3 regions of the Pectobacterium punjabense genome follow, and region 1 is predicted to be linked to each of the others. Evidence: riboswitches for the same ligand, from Rfam matches in the RefSeq annotation. Region 1 holds a riboswitch; each other region holds the start of a gene.

Region 1 (4,865 bases):
ATGTATTTGGTTCTACCTATAAAAGAGTATACGCAGGTCGGCGAGTTAACTAATCAGGAAGCGTTTAATTTTGTTACAAAATGATGAGTTATTTAGTCGATGGTTTTCTATGGCGGGAATGTTGTTTACAGTAGTTTTTATGATGAGTTAGAGAGAGGCGCGTCCGTGCGGCCGTGTGATCGGATGAGGCTGCGTTGGATTACGGTTTTTTTTCTTGCGGTTCCAGAGCCCATTCCACTTTGCCTTTGCCGGTATTTTTGGCTTGATAAAGTGCAACATCTACGCGTTTCATAAAGTGTTCTGTGGGCTCCTGCGGCTGTTTTTTACCTGCCCCAATGCTGACAGAAAGGTAATGCATATTTTTAATAATGATTTTGTTGGCATTTTTTAATACTTCTCTCGCCAGCTTCTCTGCCCGATCCTGTGTTCCTGCATAAAGAATAATCGCGAATTCTTCGCCACCAATTCGAGTTGCGACGACTTCACTGTTATCGAAACGAGAAAGAATATGGCCGAATTTACTTAATATTTCATCGCCTTTCGTATGCCCATATTTGTCATTGATGACTTTGAAATTATCGATGTCGATGATAAATAAATAGGGTGTTTTCGCTTCGAGTTTTTTTAATTCGTTAATAAAAAACCGGCGATTAGGGAGCTGCGTGAGTTCATCGCTGAATGACTGTATTCTGGCTTCGACATACTTATTGTTGATTTGCTGTATCAGGGTATAGACACCGAATCCGACGCCAAACATACCAATAATTCTCAGCATATCCTCAACATAGTACCCAACTAGTTTGGGTTGATAGATAAACTCATCCATGAAGTCAAACGTGGCTGAGCATATCCAGACATGTAGCCCGAGCCGGATGGATAAGGCTGAAGTATGGTTCAGTGAGATTTTACTGGTACACGATAAGATAAAAAAAAGAAAAACCAACGCGATCGAATCGGTATAAGACCCCGGATTATTGTGCAACTGCTCCTGAAAATCGCGGTGCTTGAAGAACAGGAGATTAAATATAATGATTAACGCAGACAATAAAAGGGCGACCCTTACTGACGAGGAAGCCTTCTTATTTCTATCAATGAAGTCGTGGTCATACTCTTTAAAAGGCATTGCGGATCTCCTCTTGCATCACCTTCCAATCCTATCATGAAACCTATTGAATACATTCAGTCGCGTGGTGCCGGCGGTGTGTTCCAGAGAATGACGTTAATCTGACCAATGTGTAAAAAGCAGACGCCCGATCGCTCAGGCGTCTTTACCGATTAAAAATCGGCTTTCAGTACGACGCGATAACGGGCTTTTCCGTCACGCACGTGCTGGATAGCATCGTTGATTTTCGACATTGGGAACAGTTCCGTCTGTGGCTTCACGCTGGCACGCGCGGCGAGCTTCATCAGAGAACGTAGCTCATGTGGCGAACCGGTAGAAGAACCAGAAACGCTGCGATCGCCTGCGATAAGCGTAAAGGCCGGAACGCTAAATGGCTTCATTACCGCGCCGACGGTATGGAACTTCCCGTTATAGGCGAGCGCGTTGAAGTAAGGTTGCCATTCCAGATCGACGCTTACGGTGTTGATGATGAGATCGAACTGGCCTGCCAGCGCGGTCAGCGCCTGTGGATCGCGGCTGTTGACGACCTTATCGGCACCCATCGCCAAGACTTCCTGCTCTTTGGACGGATTAGAGCTGAACGCTGTGACTTCGCAACCCATCGCGTGTAGGAGCTTAATCGCGATATGTCCCAGACCGCCGATACCGATCACGCCAACGCGGCTGGTCGCAGTGACATGGTGCATTAACAGCGGTTTGAAGACGGTGATACCGCCGCACAGTAACGGACCCGCAGATTCGATATCAATGGAATCAGGAAGCGGGATTGCCCACTGCCAGTTTGCTCGGATCTTATCGGCAAAACCGCCTTTATTCAGAATCGTCGGCACGCTGCCTTGCTGGCAGTTGGTTTGGCTACCGCTGATACAGGCATCGCAATGCCCACAGCTGCGTGCTGTCCAGCCAATACCGACGCGCTGGCCAATCTTTAATCCTTTGTTCTTCGCCGCATCACCCAATGCGTGCACACGGCCAATCACTTCATGCCCGGCAACCAGCGGATAGCTCGACATGCCCCATTCGTTATCGATCATCGACAGGTCGGAATGGCACACGCCGCAGTAATCAACCACGACTTCGACGTCTTCCGCATGCAGTTCACCCGCATCAAACTCATACAACTCCAGCGCTGCGCCTGCTTCCGGTGCGGCATAACTCTTGATTATCGTCATCACAATCTCCTCAGTACGGGTTTGATTAATCAGTCTAAAGGGTTATGGCGTTTTTCTCTATGTCACAACGTGCCTGTGGTTTTTCATTTTGTGTCGGGCGGGACGGGCTTGCTTTGCTGGCATCACTTACTTATGCTGCGAGGCGTAGTAAATGACTCGGGGTGCCCTTCTTTGTGAAGGCTGAGAAATACCCGTACCACCTGATCTGGATAATGCCAGCGTAGGGAAGTCACGGTATGCCCACCGGTTGCCGCCTTCTTCCACGCCGGTTGGGAGACTTATGAATACACAACCCGCCGACTTTTCTGCCGCTCAGGCAGCAACATCACTGACCCAATTTCGTTCTGCTTCACCGCTGGTGCACTGTTTAACCAACGACGTGGTGCAATCTTTTACTGCTAACGTGCTGCTAGCGCTGAACGCATCGCCTGCGATGGTGGTCGATCCCGATGAAGCCGCGCAGTTCAGCGCGGTGGCCGATGCGTTACTGATTAATGTCGGAACGCTGGAACGCGCGCGCGCTGAGGCGATGCGGGCGGCGGTAAGCAGCGCACATCAGGCGGGTACGCCGTGGGTGCTCGATCCGGTTGCTGTAGGCGGTTTGACCTTCCGTACCGAATTTTGCCGGGAATTGCTGACATGGAAACCGGCGGCGATTCGCGGCAATGCGTCTGAAATCATGGCACTTTCTGGGGTAGCCGCGCAGGGGCGGGGCGTGGATAGTGCCGATGATTCCCTTGCAGCGCTACCCGCTGCGCGTGAGCTGGCGCGGCAGGTTGGGACGATTGTCGCGGTGACCGGCGCGGTGGATTATGTCACGGACGGTGAACGCGATATTGCGGTAATCGGCGGCGATAGCATGATGACACGTGTAGTCGGTACAGGCTGTGTGCTGTCGGCGGTGGTTGCGGGTTTCTGCTCCTTAGACGGTGACCGTTTATCCCACGTGGCGGCAGCGTGTTATGTCATGGCGTTAGCGGGGCAGCAGGCAGCTTCAGCATCACAAGGTACAGGCAGTTTTATCCCTAATTTCCTCGATCGGCTCTATACCCTACGTGCGGAGGATCTGGCATGAAACGTATCAATGCGTTGACGATTGCGGGTACCGATCCGAGCGGTGGGGCGGGGATTCAGGCGGATTTAAAAGCGTTTTCAGCCTTGGGTGCTTATGGCACGTCGGTCATTACCGCGCTGGTGGCGCAAAATACGCGCGGCGTACAGTCCGTCTACCGGATTGAACCGGATTTTGTCGCGGCGCAGCTGGATTCCGTGTTGAGCGATGTGCGTATCGACAGCGCCAAGATTGGGATGCTGGCGCAGGCCGATATTGTCGAAACGGTTGCCGAGCGTCTGCGTCATTACGCGGTTCCTTTTGTGGTGTTAGATACCGTGATGCTGGCGAAAAGTGGTGACCCGCTGCTCGCGCCTGAAGCAGTGGAGTCGATCCGCCGTGAGCTGCTGCCGCTGGTTTCCCTGATTACGCCCAACCTGCCGGAGGCCGCCGCGCTGCTGAATACGTCGCCTGCCGCCAGCGAGCGGGAAATGCGAGAACAGGGGGAAGCGCTGCTGGCGATGGGCTGTCAGGCAGTGTTGATGAAAGGCGGGCACCTCAGTGAAGCGGAAAGCCCGGACTGGTTGTTCAGCCGACAGGCCGATCCGCAGCGTTTTAGCTCCCCGCGTGTGAATACGCGTCATACGCATGGCACCGGCTGCACGCTGTCTGCCGCGCTGGCGGCGCTGCGGCCACGTTACGCTAGCTGGGGTGAGACGGTTAAGGTAGCTAAGGACTATTTACAGCAGGCGCTACAGCAGGCCGACACGCTGGAGGTTGGGCACGGTATCGGACCCGTTCATCACTTCCACCGCTGGTGGTAAATATTATATGCCCTCAATCCTTCACACTGCCGGCTTCCTGCCGCCTGAAATATGGCGGGTATAAGTAAATTGACTTGTACTTTGCGTGACACATTTGCCAGTAATTTCAAAGTAAATTAAGCGTCTTCGGCATAGACAGTGAGTGAACGTCCGGTTACTTTGCTGTGAAATCTTGGTGTTAATGTGAAATAGGATGTGGGGATAACATATGGCAGGTTCTGCTCGCAGTGCAATGGCTGCCAAGGCGCTTCAGACGATACTCAATATCGGCCTGCTGGCGCTGGCGACTATTCTGGTGATTTTTTTAGTCAAGGAAACGTTTCATCTGGCGAAGGTGCTGTTGATCTCCAACGAGAAAGATTCCTCCTATCAGCTGATAGAAGGCATCGTGATCTATTTCCTTTATTTTGAGTTTATTGCGCTGATCGTGAAGTATTTCCAGTCCGGCTATCACTTCCCACTGCGCTATTTTATCTACATCGGCATCACCGCCATCATTCGCCTGATTATTGTCGATCACAAAAGCCCGTCGGATACGCTGGTCTATTCCGCGGCGATCCTGCTGCTGGTTGTGACGCTGTATCTGGCAAACAGTAATCGCCTGAAGCGGGAATAATAGAAACAGAAATAGTTAAAACGCGCCGCTATTCCAGCAGCGAACACTGAGGCGGTAGCCGACAGTGAATCGCTGCGGG
Region 2 (4,865 bases), 1.7 Mb from region 1:
CAACTTCAATCGGTTTGGCTTCTGCTTCCTGTTTCGCGGCGTAATCGCGCACTTCCTGTGAGATTTTCATCGAGCAGAATTTGGGGCCGCACATGGAACAGAAGTGGGCGACTTTGCCAGATTCCTGCGGCAGTGTTTCATCGTGGTAGGCGCGTGCCGTTTGCGGATCGAGAGCCAGATTGAACTGATCTTCCCAGCGGAATTCGAAGCGCGCTTTCGACATAGCGTTGTCACGGATCTGCGCACCGGGATGACCTTTCGCCAGATCGGCGGCGTGGGCGGCGATCTTGTAGGTAATCAGCCCTTGTTTGACGTCTTCTTTGTTCGGCAAGCCAAGATGCTCTTTCGGCGTCACGTAGCAGAGCATCGCGCAGCCGAACCAGCCGATCATGGCGGCACCGATGCCGGAGGTGAAGTGATCGTAGCCTGGTGCGATATCGGTGGTTAATGGGCCGAGCGTATAGAACGGTGCTTCATGGCAGTGCTCCAGCTCTTCGGTCATGTTGCGGCGGATCATCTGCATCGGAACGTGGCCGGGGCCTTCGATCATCACCTGTACGTCATATTCCCAAGCAATCTTAGTCAGCTCGCCTAACGTATGCAGCTCGGCAAATTGCGCCTCGTCGTTGGCATCTTGAATGGAGCCGGGGCGTAAGCCGTCACCCAGTGACAGCGCGACGTCATAAGCGGCACAAATTTCACAGATTTCACGGAAGTGCTCGTACAGGAAGCTCTCTTTGTGATGTGACAGGCACCACTTCGCCATAATAGAACCGCCGCGTGAGACGATGCCGGTCAGGCGTTTGGCTGTCATCGGAACGTAGCGCAGCAGGACACCCGCGTGGATGGTGAAATAGTCCACGCCCTGTTCCGCCTGTTCCAGCAGCGTATCGCGGAACATTTCCCAGTTCAGGTTTTCCGCCACGCCGTTCACTTTTTCCAGCGCCTGGTAGATCGGTACGGTTCCGATGGGGACGGGGCTGTTGCGCAGAATCCACTCGCGGGTTTCGTGAATATAGCGGCCGGTTGAGAGATCCATCACCGTATCTGCGCCCCAACGGGTAGACCAGACCAGCTTTTCCACCTCTTCTTCGATGGAGGAGGTCACGGCGGAGTTGCCGATATTGGCGTTAACCTTCACCAGAAAATTGCGACCGATAATCATTGGCTCTGACTCGGGGTGGTTGATGTTGGAAGGAATAATGGCGCGACCGGCGGCCACTTCCTGACGGACAAATTCCGGCGTGATGTTCTCCGGCAGGAGAGCGCCAAAACTTTGCCCCGGATGCTGCTGGCGCAGTACGTCGGTGCGAATGCGTTCGCGTCCCATATTTTCGCGAATGGCGATAAATTCCATTTCCGGGGTAATGATCCCCTGTCGCGCATAGTGGAGTTGGGTGACGCGTTTACCTGCTTTGGCACGCAGCGGTCGTGGCAAATGCTCAAAACGCAGATGATCCAGACCGGCATCCGCTAGGCGCTGCTGGGTGAAATCGGAGCTGACGCCAGATAGCGCCTCGGTGTCGTGACGTTCTGCAATCCAGCTGGCGCGCAGCTTCGCTAGCCCAACGCGGACATCGGGTTGCGCAGCGGGATCGCCATAAGGCCCTGACGTATCGTAAACCGGGATCGGCTCATTGGGCTCGTATTGGGGATTGTCTTTGCTGCCGCCGAGTCGCGTCGGGCTGAGCTGAATTTCACGCATCGGTACGGCGATGTCGTCGCGCGAGCCTGCAAGGTAAATGCGTTTGGAATTGGGAAAGGCGGTTCCCTGTAAGGTTTCAATAAACTGTTGGGCGGCGGCGCGTTGTTCACGGCGGCCTGATTTGGACAGCATTGGTTCTGTAGACAAGGGTTCTGTAGACATAGCAAGTTCCTGTAAGACGTAAAGGGAAGATTGCTTGTCTGGAGCCGGAGGGAGTAATAATGATATCGAGTTTTAGCGTGGGTATGTGCAAATACGCAGCCTTGGGCTCAATCTCAATGAGGTGCATTACTCTTGTTCCCTTCGCAGGTATTAACCCGATCAGGTTCCGCGGATCCCGAATTAACGGTCTCAGCCTGTGCGCTCATAGGTTTCGTAAAACGATTGATTTCGTAAAACAAAACACGAGCACGCTAGGCACTCCGACAAGATTTGCCCGTCTGTTAAACGGGTCAATAAAACCCCTACACTGTATGACGGCAAAACGCGGATGTCAAAGCGTGCCGCTTTTGCCTGTACAGCGCGTGGTGATGTTCTTAAATAACGTCAAATGACGGTTAGTTGTCGTAAACCTGCCTGATCATGTTGTCTTCTAACGTAAAACGCTCTTCTAATGCTTCACCGACGCTGGAAAGTGCCTGCTGGAATTCGATGCAGTTATCATGGTCGATGGCGGCTGCCAGATGGCTATCGTAAAACGTCATGATTTGCTGCGTATTGTTTTGCAGGGCGAGGTCGAGCTGGGTGGAAAGCGCCAATACTTGTTCGCTGTGGGTCGCTGCTTCATGCAGCATTTTTTCGTATAAATGAAAGTGGCCAGTAGAAAGATAGTCCACCAGATTCTGGCAAAAATTATCCAATGCCTCTTCATCCAAAAGAGAAAGCGCTTCCTTGTTCGGCTTGATGCCGACCAGATGATAGTAAGCCACCAGAAGCTGCTTACGCGCTTGTAGCCATTGGTCGATTAACGCATTATTGCCACCAACGTATTCAGTCAGACTTTGTAGCTGGTTTAGCATTGTTGACTCCGTGAACGGTAAGAAATAACTGAAATCCCAGTTATAAAACTTATGTAATCACTCTGAATGTAAAATGCCAGTGAAGTGGCAGTGGAGCAATAAAAAGATATGGAACAGACGCTAAAAGGTGATGAAACCGGCTGGTGGATAGTTAGCGATGCGATACAAATCTGGCTACCCCAAGGAGAATTACCGCGCGGAACGGCGACGGCGTGGTCGTTGCAGGGGAAAGTGGCTCGTCAAATCGGTGAATGGCAAGGGCAGCCTGCCTGGCTGGTTTGCCAAGGGCGGGATACGGGCATGGCATCCGTTCGCCAACTGCTCGATCAAGACGCGGGCTTATTCCAACTGGCGGGGCGAGGCGTACAGCTGGCTGAATTCTATCGCTCCCATCGCTTTTGTGGTTACTGCGGCCATGAAATGGTGCGGAGCAAGACGGAACTGGCGTGCTTATGTCACCACTGCAAGGAACGTTATTATCCGCAGATCGCGCCCTGCATCATCGTCGCAATTCGGCGTGGCAAGGAGATTTTGCTGGCGCAGCACAACCGACATCGTGGAAACATGTATACCGTGCTGGCGGGGTTTGTGGAAGTGGGCGAAACGCTGGAACAGACTGTCGTACGTGAGGTAATGGAAGAAAGCCACATTCAGATAAAAAACCTGCGTTACGTGAGTTCTCAGCCTTGGCCATTCCCTCATTCGCTGATGATGGCGTTTACAGCGGATTATGCGGGTGGAGAAATCAAGCACGATCCGAAAGAGTTGCGTGACGCGGGCTGGTTCCGCTATGACCAACTTCCGCAGTTGCCTCCGCTGGGCACCGTGGCGCGTCGACTTATCGAAGATACGGTGGTGTTGTGCCGTGCTTATCACGAGAACGAAGGCTGACGTGGTACTATTTGCGCTATTAATGTATTGGTTTCATAACACGTTCGTTTTATAACGCATCCGCTTCATCACATCTATCTGGTGTAGAACCGCCGTGAGGCCGAAAGGAAGAGAACATGACCGACCTGAAAAACGATCGCTATTTGCGGGCGTTATTGCGCCAACCTGTTGATGTCACCCCAGTGTGGATGATGCGTCAGGCGGGGCGTTATCTACCAGAATATAAGGCAACGCGTGCGCAGGCGGGTGATTTTATGTCACTGTGCAAAAATGCAGAGCTGGCGTGTGAAGTCACGTTACAACCTTTACGGCGCTATGCGCTGGATGCGGCGATCCTGTTCTCCGATATCCTGACTATCCCTGATGCGATGGGCTTAGGACTTTATTTTGAAGCCGGGGAAGGCCCACGCTTCCACTCTCCCATCACCTCTCATGCCGATGTCGTTAAACTGCCTGTTCCCGATCCAGAACAGGAACTCGGTTATGTGATGAACGCGGTGCGAACGATCCGTAAAAATCTCGCCGGTGCAGTGCCGCTTATCGGTTTCTCGGGCAGCCCGTGGACGCTGGCGACCTATATGGTGGAAGGCGGTAGCAGCAAAGCGTTTACCGTCATCAAGAAAATGATGTTTGCTGAGCCTAAAACGCTACACCTGTTGCTGGATAAGCTGGCGGATAGCGTCATTCTTTATCTCAACGCGCAAATTCGTGCTGGTGCGCAGGCCGTGATGGTATTCGATACCTGGGGTGGCGCGCTGAGCGGGCGCGACTACAAAGAGTTCTCCCTGCGTTACATGCATAAGATTGTTGATGGTTTACTGCGTGAGAATGAAGGTCGCCGTGTGCCAGTGACGCTCTTCACCAAGGGCGGAGGGCAGTGGCTAGAGGCGATGGCTGAAACAGGTTGTGATGCGCTGGGGCTGGACTGGACGAGTGACATTGCTGATGCACGCCGTCGTGTAGGCGATAAAGTCGCGCTACAGGGAAATATGGACCCCTCAATGTTATATGCCGATCCGGCACGGATCGAACAGGAAGTGGCATCGATCCTCTCTGGGTTTGGACAAGGTAACGGACATGTTTTCAATCTGGGCCATGGTATCCATCAAGACGTGCCGCCAGAGCATGCGGGCGTTTTTGTTGAGGCGGTACATCGGTTATCTCGCCCTTATCACGCATGATTCACGGGAGGTGGTGTGATTGATACACAAAAGTTGCGGGCTGAACAGTTGGCTCGCGCTTCTGATGTG
Region 3 (4,865 bases), 640 kb from region 1:
GAACAGTGCGATGACGCCGAAGTCGCCGATAGACAATACGCAGGCAAAGGCCAACGCCTGCGCTAACGGCTGCTTCAGGGCGGCAAGTTCGATTAGCTTCAGCCTTTGCCAGCCGCGAATATCCAGCGATGTACAGAGCCGATTGTAGCGTTCGGCAACGTCCAACATCGGGTTTTCCAACACCTTAATGGCATATGGAATTGCCATCAGCGCATTCGTGAACACGACCAGCGCATAGGGGGATTGTGGCAGCCCGATGCTGTTATTCAGCAGCAGAAAAAAGCCAGTTGCCAGCACAATACCGGGCATGGCGAGGATGAGCATCCCGCTCAGGTTCATCAACTGCCCGTAGAGTGGCTTCTGGCGTAACTTGAGTTCGCGGCTGCTCCAGAGCAGCATCATGGTTAACACCAGACACAGGAGCCCAGCGCCTAGGGCAATGCGCAGCGAAGTAAACAGCGTTTGCCAGAGTACGGGCTGTTGCAGCACGGTAACCAGCGAGCGGTTCACGCCATCAACCACCACGGCTAGCAAAGGGGGAATGACCAGCAGCAACAGCGCGCCAATCATCAGGCCATCGGTGAGGCGGCTTAAGGCGCTATCTTGCGGGTTGCGCCATGAAAGCTGCTGCGTACTGCCGACAGGCAGAATTCGTCCCAGCCGCTGACTCAGCAGCACCAAACCGAGACAGCAAACCATCTGAATTAACGCCAGCAGTGCCGCGCGTGCCGGATCGTAATCAAAGCTCAATGCCTGATAGATAGCCAGCTCAATCGTGGTCGCCTGCGGGCCACCGCCCAGTGATAGAACTGTGGCAAAGCTGGCAAAGCAGAGCATAAAAATTAGCGCGCCAGTGGGTAAAATTTGCCTGCGCAGGGCGGGCCACTCCAACAGACGGAAATGTTGCCAGCTATTCATGCCCAGATTGGCGGCTAACTGGCGCTGCTCGGTGGCGATGCCTTCTAAGGATTGCAATAGCAGTCGGGTTGCCAGCGGCAGGTTGAAGAAGACGTGTGCCAGCAAAATACCTTGCAGTCCGTAGGGTGAAAACGTGTATTTTAGGTCGAACCAGCCCAATGCAGAGGCCAGCCAGCCTTGTCGGCCATAAACGCTGAGCAGGCCAAAAACGGCCACCAGTACGGGCAACACCAGCGTCATCGCGCACAGGCGCAGCAACCAGCGATGGCCGGGGAAGCGCCGTCGGTACAGCGCTCTGGCGAGGAAAATCGCAGGAACGGTAGAAAACAGCGCAGAGAGAAAGGCCTGCCAGAAGGTAAACCGAATGACATGCCAGAGATAGCTGTCATGCCATAGCGTGCGCCACTGGCTTTCTGGTGCCTGTATCCACAGCGCGCCGAAAGCCAGTACGGCAACGGAAATTAACAACGTGGTGGCCAGTAGCCCTGGCCACAGACGTCCGCCGATTAGTGGCTGACGGCGCGTTGCCATGCCTGAATCCACTGCGTCCTTTGGTCGGCAACGTCTTGTGCGCTGAACTGCATCGCTTTCTCAGGCACGGCGAGCGTTGCGAAGCCTGCAGGCAGTTCGGTTTTCACCGCCGGATACATCCAGTTTGTCGTAGGGATAGCCTGCTGGAAGGTTGGGCTCAGGATGAACTGCATAAAGCGTTTTGCCAGCTCGGGGTTTTTGCTGGAAGCCAACTGCCCGGCGATTTCAATTTGCAGATAATGTCCTTCGCTAAAGGTCGCCGCTGCGTAGCTGTCTTTCTTCTCTTCGATGATGTGGTAGGCCGGCGATGTCGTGTAGCTCAACACCAGATCGGCTTCCCCTTTCAGGAACAAACCATAGGCTTCGCTCCAGCCTTTGGTGACGGTAACGGTTTTTTTCGCTAGCTTCTGCCAGGCTTGCGGCGCATCGTCGCCGTAAACTTTCTGCATCCACAGTAGCAGGCCCAGCCCCGGTGTGCTGGTGCGCGGGTCTTGATAGATCACTTTCCACGGCGTGTTGCTGTCCACCAGCTCATGCAGGCTTTTCGGCGGGTTCTTCAGCGTGTCTTTGTTATACACAAAGGCGAAATAGCCGTAGTCGTAAGGAACGAACGTTTTATTGTTCCAACCGCCCGGCACCGTGACGGTGCTGGTGTCCTGACCGTGTGGCGCAAACAGACCGGTTTGCTCTGCGGCCTGCAACAAATTGTTATCCAGCCCCAGAATGATGTCCGCTTTACTGTTTTTTCCTTCCATACGCAGGCGATTTAGCAGCGATGCACCATCTTCCAGCGCGACGAAATTCAGCTCGCACGCGCACTCTTTTTCAAACGCGGTCTTGATGACGGGCCCCGGGCCCCATTCGGAAGCGAATGAGTCATAGGTATAAACGGTAAGCGCGGGCTTGGCGAAAGCGGATGCTGAGAGCAGTAACAAACAAGGTAGGCTGGTTTTCAGCACGGTGGCTGAACGGTGTAAGAATTGATTTAACACTTTGCACTCCTGAGAATCATAGGGTGGCAAAGGACTTCGAGGCAGCATAAGCCGCACTCTCAAATCCCTTCGCCGGTATTAACCGGATCAGGTTCGACGGGTATCTTCTCAGCGAAAAATTTTCCGCACCCCGTTGAGAACGGCTCATTGTAAAGGGTTAAGTCCGGCAGTGAAAGGCTCTCAGCGTTCCGGCGGCGCAAACCACGCGGATTTAAAATCAAACCAGCCCAGCATATTCATTCTGACGCCGCGCATGCTGCGCTGCCCTTGAAGTTGCAGCCAGTGATGCAATAACGGATGCAGTTGCCCGCTTTTGATGAGTTTTTCACTCCATTCTGCCATTGGGAGCGAGTGATTACGCCACTGTTGTGCGTCGGTATCCAGGTCGTCGTTCAGACAATGTTGCACCAGCGGCAGCTCATAGAGCATGGCGAACAGAGAGAATTCGAGCGGCAGATAACAATTCAGGCTACCAAACCAGATATCGCTTTCGGCATTGCCCTGATACCAATCTTCGTAGCTGATGGTCTGAACATGTAGAGTGACACCCTGTTGCGCCAGCAGCGTGCGCATAATCTCGCTTAATATCCGGTACTCTGGGTGCTCCTGATAGAACGTGAGCGTGACGTCGGTCAGCCCTTTTGGCATCGACTGTGGCGTGTCAGGGTGATGGTGATGCCAGCGCGGCAGCAGGCTATAGGCTGGCGACCAATCGCGTTGGTTGCTGATATTGGCGTGGTTGAGCAGCGAAATAGGATTAAATACCTGCCTGAGCCATTGCTGAGCCTCTGGGCGCTTGTTCAGCGGTGAACGTTTGTCGAACAACAGGAAATAACCGCCTTCTTCCATCCGGCTTTCCAACTGTTCGTGACGAGAATTGTCTGACTGGAATTGGACGGAGACGGGCATTTCCTCCGGTTCGTCCGGCAAGACCCAGATGTTGACCTCATCAATCAGCGCTCGATAGCCAAAATAGTCATCGAAAGCGCGGATCTTCAATTGGCTGCTGTTATTGCGCACCACGGCGTAAGGGCCGGTGCCAATCGGGTGTTGGGCGAAATTCGGCAGTGTTTGCCACTCTTGCGGCAGGATCATGGCATGCACGCTGGCCAAAAGCCACGGCAACCACTTATCTGGGCTGCGTAAGCGGATATCAATCACAAACGGCATCGGTGAGGTCACGGCTTCGATATGTGAGAAGAGCGGAAGCGGCGCGAGGCGCGATAACGATAGGGTGATGTCATCCATCGTGAGTTCACGACCGTGATGGAAGCGGATGGCTGGACGCAGATAAAAGCGCCAGTGCAGAGGAGATAGGCTCTGCCAGTGATGAGCTAGATCGGGTTTCAGTTCCCCATTTTCCTCATTTATATTGGTCAGTCCGCTGAATATTTGCCTCGCAATGTGCATTTCTGAGCGTCGTAGTGCTGAACTGGGTAATAAATTGCGTAACGGGCGGTAATAGAGGATGCGCAGAATATGCTTCCCTTGCCGGAAACTTCGCCCAAGGTGGGCGAGTAGCATCTGGCGCACCGCTTCTTTGTCACCCACCAACTGCACCAACTGCTCAATACGATCCTGTTCCAGTAAATCTTCGGCACGCTGTTGCTGTAGCGCTAATCCGGTATAGACAAAGGAGAGCTGTGAACGTTTTCCTCGCCCGGCCTCTGCCTGCCAGATGAGCCAGCCTTCTTGTTGCATTGCGTTCAATAACGAACGGATGTGGCGGCGTGAGCAGTTCAACACCCCGGTTAGCTCTTGCAGCGTGGTATCGGTGGTTTGCCCCTGAAAGTGTTGCCACAGGCGGATGAACTGTTGTTGCAATCGAGGGGAAGACATAAAAGAGGAACTCCCTACACTAAAGTCATCAATTTATCTTTCCCTATATTACGTCGATACTTTCTAGCAAGGAAAGAGAGGAGGTGGATCATGACAATTTCCCGTTTGTCCCAGTTCTATCGAACCTATCTATCGACGTGTAAAGCGAAGTGGTTGCGATGGATGTCTACCCAGCAGCGCGTTGCCTTATTGCAGCAGGCGACGCAGTGGCACCTAAACGAAATGTCTGATGAAGAGTATCGTCATTGGCTCTAGGTGGTGTGAGGAAACGTATTCTGAGTAAAACAATGTATTCTGAGTAATGGTGATGTTTCACCAGCCAGCGAGTTTTCTCGCTGGCTTTTTTTATGGCGTTTACCTGCCACCCTACTACGGATCGTCGCGTCATTTTTTGGCTATTGCGGAGAGCTTGCGTGACGAAGTGGCATCAGCGGCGCGGTTCACGTAATGACTTGTTCACGTAATGGCTTACCTTCGCTGAGCAGTGCACAATAGCGTGCTAATTCATCCTGTTGGCGGGCATTTCGTATCTGTAAGGCCAGATTAATCGTGGCAAGCTCCCGAGCGTTGTCGGCTAACGATTGT

Evidence for each region. Region 1 has a riboswitch for thiamine pyrophosphate ahead of thiM (hydroxyethylthiazole kinase). Riboswitches for the same ligand answer to the same signal wherever they lie in the genome.
Region 2: another riboswitch for thiamine pyrophosphate. It lies ahead of thiC (phosphomethylpyrimidine synthase ThiC); the one in region 1 lies ahead of thiM (hydroxyethylthiazole kinase).
Region 3: another riboswitch for thiamine pyrophosphate. It lies ahead of thiB (thiamine ABC transporter substrate binding subunit); the one in region 1 lies ahead of thiM (hydroxyethylthiazole kinase).

What each region holds. Positions count from the first base shown of each region.
Region 1 covers NZ_CP038498.1:3,355,023-3,359,887, reverse strand. Annotated here, with positions in the region: gene E2566_RS15270 (GGDEF domain-containing protein) at 200-1,123, opposite strand; gene ahr (NADPH-dependent aldehyde reductase Ahr) at 1,276-2,295, opposite strand; TPP riboswitch at 2,443-2,539, shown strand; gene thiM (hydroxyethylthiazole kinase) at 2,576-3,370, shown strand; gene thiD (bifunctional hydroxymethylpyrimidine kinase/phosphomethylpyrimidine kinase) at 3,367-4,170, shown strand; gene psiE (phosphate-starvation-inducible protein PsiE) at 4,379-4,786, shown strand; gene yegS (lipid kinase YegS) at 4,815-4,865, opposite strand, start outside.
Region 2 covers NZ_CP038498.1:283,944-288,808, forward strand. Annotated here, with positions in the region: gene thiC (phosphomethylpyrimidine synthase ThiC) at 1-1,867, opposite strand, end outside; TPP riboswitch at 1,987-2,140, opposite strand; gene rsd (sigma D regulator) at 2,263-2,724, opposite strand; gene nudC (NAD(+) diphosphatase) at 2,833-3,615, shown strand; gene hemE (uroporphyrinogen decarboxylase) at 3,732-4,796, shown strand; gene nfi (deoxyribonuclease V) at 4,812-4,865, shown strand, end outside.
Region 3 covers NZ_CP038498.1:3,998,886-4,003,750, reverse strand. Annotated here, with positions in the region: gene thiP (thiamine/thiamine pyrophosphate ABC transporter permease ThiP) at 1-1,449, opposite strand, end outside; gene thiB (thiamine ABC transporter substrate binding subunit) at 1,425-2,408, opposite strand; TPP riboswitch at 2,488-2,584, opposite strand; gene sgrR (HTH-type transcriptional regulator SgrR) at 2,622-4,280, opposite strand; gene sgrT (glucose uptake inhibitor SgrT) at 4,371-4,535, shown strand; gene E2566_RS18140 (helix-turn-helix transcriptional regulator) at 4,721-4,865, opposite strand, start outside.